Regions from separate parts of the Thalassotalea psychrophila genome, predicted to be linked through region 1. Evidence: predicted binding sites of a transcription regulator. Region 1 holds the regulator's gene; the other holds the start of a gene.

The links. Region 1 encodes sigma-54, which starts transcription at its own class of promoters, with help from an activator protein. Its sites were predicted from a motif close to GTTGGCACGNNNNTNGNNT; they were not measured.
Region 2: RGQ13_RS02015 (NarK family nitrate/nitrite MFS transporter) is a predicted target of sigma-54. The motif match lies at 1,551-1,569, and genes of this name have one in related genera.

What each region holds. Positions count from the first base shown of each region.
Region 1 covers NZ_CP134145.1:657,885-661,079, forward strand. Annotated here, with positions in the region: gene rapZ (RNase adapter RapZ) at 1-82, opposite strand, end outside; gene ptsN (PTS IIA-like nitrogen regulatory protein PtsN) at 90-539, opposite strand; gene hpf (ribosome hibernation promoting factor) at 542-829, opposite strand; gene RGQ13_RS02815 (RNA polymerase factor sigma-54) at 855-2,351, opposite strand; gene lptB (LPS export ABC transporter ATP-binding protein) at 2,460-3,188, opposite strand; gene lptA (lipopolysaccharide transport periplasmic protein LptA) at 3,190-3,195, opposite strand, start outside.
Region 2 covers NZ_CP134145.1:445,459-448,653, reverse strand. Annotated here, with positions in the region: gene RGQ13_RS02020 (bifunctional protein-serine/threonine kinase/phosphatase) at 1-19, opposite strand, end outside; gene RGQ13_RS02015 (NarK family nitrate/nitrite MFS transporter) at 39-1,508, opposite strand; gene thpR (RNA 2',3'-cyclic phosphodiesterase) at 1,781-2,299, shown strand; gene RGQ13_RS02005 (hypothetical protein) at 2,356-3,195, shown strand, end outside.

The sequences.
Region 1 (3,195 bases):
AATAATAACCAAGATCTTCTAGCACTCTTAATGCAACGGTTTTACCTGAGCCAGAACGACCACTTACAATGATTAGTTTCATTTTCTACCTAATTGTTTACAACCAATTGATGAAGTTCAGTGGAACTGTGACAACGTCTTACTTTTTTACTATTCTCTTTATTACTAAAAAATTTGGCAACACTGGCCAAAGTCTCTAAATGTTGCTGACAATGATCTTCAGGAACGAACAATGCGAAAAAAATGTCAACCGGCTTATCATCAATAGCGTCAAAAATAACTGGCTTATCTGTTGTTAATAAAACAGCCACGGGGCTTTCACTATTATTGATTTTACCGTGTGGAATAGCGATACCATTACCAATTCCAGTGCTGCTCAACTTTTCTCTTTTACTTAAACTGTCCAACAATTCTTTTGCATTTGCGCTGCTAATTTTATTCGCTGCAATTGCACTGATTTGTTGAAGTATGTTTTTTTTACTTTTACCCTGTACTGCACATATGGTGCAGTCAGGGCTTAATAGTTGCTTTAAATTCATAGTTAATGGTGAGCTAACTTAGCCTTATGTTTGAGAACTTGTCTATCTAGTTTGTCGACTAATCCGTCAATTGCCGCATACATATCTTCATGGTTGGCAGAAGCAAATATTTCACCTGCATTTACATGTAAGGTAGCTTCAGCAATTTGTTGCAATTTTTCTACTTTCAAAACCACATACACATTATTTATGTGATCAAAGTGTCGTTCGAGTTTTTGTAATTTTTCATCAACATATGAACGCATAGAATCGGTAACTTCAACATGATGACCGGATAGATTAATTTGCATAAGCTTTGTCCTTATTTTGTTGGTTTTAAAGTAAACTTTTTCTTTGATTCGATGGTGGTATACCTAACGATTCTCTATATTTAGCAATGGTTCGACGTGCTACATTAATACCTTGTTCGCTAAGCAATTCCGCCATTTTACTATCGCTTAATGGTTTTGCTGCTATCTCTGCGTCGACTAGTTTTTTAATCAGAGCACGTATTGCTGTTGATGAACATTCACCACCATTCTCAGTGCTAACATGGCTAGAAAAGAAGTATTTTAGTTCAAATATACCTCTTGGGGTGTGCATATATTTTTGTGTTGTAACTCTTGATATCGTTGATTCATGCATTTCAACAGCTTCTGCAATGTCATTTAATACCATAGGTCGCATTGCTTCTGCTCCATGCTCAAAAAAGCCTTGCTGCTGTTGAACGATACAATTAGAAACTTTAAGTAAAGTGTCGTTTCTACTCTCAAGTGATTTGATGAACCATTTTGCTTCTTGTAAATGTGAACGAATAAATTGGCTATCTTCTGATGATTTAGTTGTTTTAACCATCGACGCGTATTGATTATTAATACCAATTTTAGGCGCAGTATCCGGGTTCAATTCCACCACCCAACGACCATTTTTCTTGAAAACACTAACATCAGGAATAACGTATTGTTCCTCTTGTTGTACTATCGCATCGCCAGGTCTTGGATTTAACGAGTGGATTAACTGCATTACTTCTTTTAGCTGGGGCTCTTTTAACTTAGTTTTGCGCATGATTTGTCTAAAATCACGATTACCTAACAAATCGATATGCTCGCTAATCACCAATTTGGTTTCTGTTATAAAGGGAGTGTCAGGGCTAAACTGGGCAAGTTGAATTAGTAAACAGTCGGCTATTGATTTAGCCCCAGAGCCTATAGGATCAAACATATGAATGCGTTTTAACACCGCTTCAACTTCGTCTAGTTCGACTTCATCATCTCCTAAGCTAGATAAAATATCTTCGCAGGTCACCGTAAGATAGCCACTATCATCAATAGCATCAATAATAGCTATGGCAATAGTCCTATCGGTGTCGGAAAACGGAGTTAACTCCATTTGCCAAGTTAAATGATCTTGGATAGATTCAGAAGTTTCACCTTGATATACATAATCATCATTACTGACGCCGCCAAGCCCAGTGTTTGATGTACCGGCACTGAAGCTTTCTTCCCAAGTTGAATCTACGGACAACTCTTGTGGAATTTCATTTTGAGTTAAGGCTTCAGAAGTACTTATTTCGTCATGAGTCGGTTGTGCGTCCTCACTACCATCAATAGCTTCAGCAGCTGTTTGCTTACTATCTAAATGTGAATCTGAATTAGCGTTGATCTCTTCTTGATTAGCGGATTCATCAACCTCTAATAAAGGGTTGCTATCTAAAGCTTCTTGAATTTCTTGTTGCAGATCTAACGTAGAGAGTTGCAACAGTTTTATTGCCTGTTGTAACTGTGGTGTCATCGTTAAATGTTGCCCCATACGGAGCTGAAGACTAGGTCTCATTTTTTGAAAAAATTCCAAATTTACATAAGTGTAATCTTATGCAAGTTAACTACTAAATACACGAGAAACGAATAATTGCTTTAAACTAGCTTAAGCTGATTAACTTAACTATAGCTTGAATTTCTCACCTAGGTAGACATCTCGAACATGTTGATTACTTAAAACTTGTTCAGCATTACCTTCAGCGATCAATTCACCATGACTTACAATGTATGCATGCTCACATACATCAAGAGTTTCTCGTACGTTGTGGTCGGTGATTAATACCCCAATACCACGATCTTTTAACTGTAAAATAATTTTTTTAATATCGCCCACTGAAATTGGATCTACTCCAGCAAACGGTTCATCTAATAAGATAAATTTTGGGTCAGCAGCCAGTGCTCTGGCGATTTCAACACGGCGCCTTTCACCACCAGATAAACTCTGACCAGTGTTTTCAATAATGTGACCAATATTAAAATCTTCAACCAGACTTTCAAGTTTTTCCAGTTTGGCTACATCGTCGAGATCTTTGCGGGTTTGTAAAATGGCCATGATGTTATCAAAGACACTAAGTTTTCTAAAAATTGACGCTTCTTGCGGGAGATAACCTATGCCTTGACGAGCTCTTTCATGCATAGGTAATAAGGTTAAATCTTGATCATTTAACACGACAGAGCCTTCGTCACTTGGTACTAAACCAACGATCATATAAAACGAAGTGGTTTTACCTGCACCATTAGGGCCTAATAGACCTACTATTTGTCCTGAGTTAACCGTTAAGCTGACACTCTTTACTACTTTTCGGCCGCTATAGGATTTAGCAAGGTTTTGTGCTTTTAGGGTTGCCGTCATATTATTG
Region 2 (3,195 bases), 210 kb from region 1:
TTACTTCATTTGCCGACATTATATAGCTCTACTAATACTTAAGTAACATTAATAAGTTCAATCGTACCGTCTTCGCGTACTTCTGTCATCGAGCCTTTTGGCTCTTCCATAAACAACAAAGTAATAAAGCCAACTACAGCGGTTGCCGCAATAACTAAAAAGAATTGCTGATAACTGACCATTGATAATACCGTTAAATATACAACAGCACCAACGTTACCATATGCACCCGTCATACCGGCAATTTGACCTGTTAAGCGACGTTTAATTAATGGCACTGCAGCAAATACCGCACCTTCGCCAGCTTGTACGAAAAACGAACATGCCATTGCAGCTAATACCGCCAAGGCTAAAGGCCAGCTACTATCAATAGTCGACATGGTTAAGTAACCTGCAGCCAAACCAGCCGTTAATATAAGTAGCGTTTTTTTACGGCCAAACTTATCACTGATCCAGCCACCACCTGGACGAGACATTAAATTCATAAAGGCATAGAGTGATGCCAACAAACCGGCATACACCATATCTAATGAAAACACTTCAGCAAAAAATAATGGCAACATCGAGATAACAGCTAATTCTGAACCAAAGGTGGCAAAATATAAGATATTAAGTACAGCTACTTGTTTAAATTTATACTGATGAATTTCTGGAACTGGCTGTTTAAATACGTGACCATTTACTTTATAGGTTTGTTTTACTTCAAAAATAAATAACAGCACTAAACCAATATAAGCAATAATTGCACTTTGCTCTGCCAATAAACTTACGCCACTTGGCGAAAGCTTCCAAATAAGTAATGATAAAGCCCCATACATAGGTAACTTCATTAGCAGTAATAACCAAAAATCGCCTTTACTGGTAATTTCCATTGCACCGGTTTGCTTAGGTTTAAAATATGTTGAACCTTTTGGTGTATCTGACACATTAAAATACCAAATAACGCTGAATACCAAACTTAGTAAGCCAGACAAGCCAACGGCATAGCGCCAGCCATCATCGCCACCAAATAACAAAGCGATTGCAGGTAGTGACATGGCAGCAGCAGCTGAGCCAAAGTTACCCCAACCACCATAAATACCCTCTGCAGTGCCAAGTTCATTAACAGGAAACCATTCACTAACCATGCGGATACCGATCACAAAACCAGCACCTATAAAGCCAAGTAAAAAGCGAGCTATGGCGGCTTGTTCAAAATTACTGGCTGCAGCAAACATAAAACAAGGGATACTACATAACGCCAGCACCCAAGTGTATGTTAATTTTGGTCCGTAACGATCGGTAAGCATGCCAATGATAACTCGCGCAGGAATGGTTAATGCGACATTCAAAATCAATAAGGTTTTTATTTCACTTGCAGTTAATCCTAAACTATTGCCAATAACAGCCAATAACGGGGCATGGTTAAACCACACGACGAAGGTGATAAAAAAAGCCATCCAGCTCAAATGTAGGGTTTTCATTTTCCCTGTAAATGACCACAGTTTGATACCTGCCTGCTCACTCATTGTTAACTCCATATGTTTTTAATACTGCAATTAACAGTAATATTGCAAAGCCAGTGCCAACTACTAAAACAACAAAATAGCTATTAAAAACAATAAAGTAGTGATAAATGAAAAATCATATCAAACCTCTAATTGCACCCTATATGAACTTCTGCACGTTTTAAGTGCGACCTAAACATTACTAAAATCACAGCTAAATTAAGCTAATGCAGGCTTGCTTTGCCGTTAATTTACGCCAAAATGAGTAAGACAATATTTTTTAGAGAGAAACTGTGGGTAGATATTTTTTTGGCTTGAATTTAGCAAGTGCATTTAAACAAGAAATAACAAATTGGCGTGAGTTGCATTTACCGAATGATACTAAGTCGGTAATAGCGGAAAACTTTCATATCACTCTGGTATTTCTAGGCATGGTTGAGCAAGAAACAATTCAGCGATGCATTACAGAAACTAATAATATAAGCGCTAATAGGTTTTCAATTTTATTAAACAGCGTTGGGTTTTGGCCGAAACCGAAAGTATTGTTTTTAGCGAGTGACGATGTGGCTGTTACCCTTTCAATTCTAGTGAACAATCTGACAAATATTGTTATCAACAACGGCATTAAGCTACAACAAAGACCTTATATTCCACATTTAACTTTATGCAGAAAAGCCAAAGCATTGCCAAATATCTTAGCGAAGCCTAATTTTGAAATTGAGTTCAATAACTTTTGCTTATATGAATCAATTTCAACAGACAGAGGTGTTCAATATAAGGTTGTACAGACTTGGCCATTAAACGGTAGTTGAGTGGTTCATTTTTGTGTAATATAGTGCTCTGATTTTCTAGATACCCTTAACACTATATGCCTGTAGCCATTAATTTATTTTTATCTGCCATTCGGCCAATTACATTTTTCCTACCTTGTGCAGCAATTATATTAGGCGCTGGCTTATCAGCGCATAGCGGTGTGGTTGATGGCTCTTTATTTATCTCATTATTAACTCTTGCTGTATTAGCACAAGTTACTGTGAACTTGGCGGATGATTACCAACGAGCATTCATAACTAATGCGCAAGCATTGAAACAGCAAAGCCCGTCAAGCCAAAAACAAATGCATGTACGCCATCAAATGTTAAAGTTAATTCTTGGTTGTTTCTTAGTGTTTGCCATAGGGTTAATAGTTCTTTGTAAAATGACTACAGATGGCAGTTTTATAGCTTATGGTTTAACCACATTGTCGGCAATTTTAATGTTGATGATACTGCGTATAAAAACAAGGCAACCAGGTGATATAAAAGCAATATCGATCACTGCTATGTTGGCTCATGTATTGTTACTTGGTTTTTTGCCAACATTAATTAGTTATTACTTACATACCTCGCAGCTCAACTATAATATAGCCGGGTTAGCTTTCTGCTCTGGTTTATTAACGTTAACCATGTTGTTTATCAGCAATAGCAAACAGCAAATAAAAGTGGACCCTACCATTACCAGTGAAAATTTAACGCCAGCATTTAAGTTATTATTGAATGTTCAATTGATAATAGTGGCAATAGTTTTTATATCAGTTTTAGGCATTATTTACTTAGGCCAATTACCGATGTTTTCAGGGTTATTTATCTTCACCCTACCGTCATTTATTGGCTCAATTATGACAGTTAAACATATGCCTGAAGAAGACGTTGTACAAACTCAAATAAGC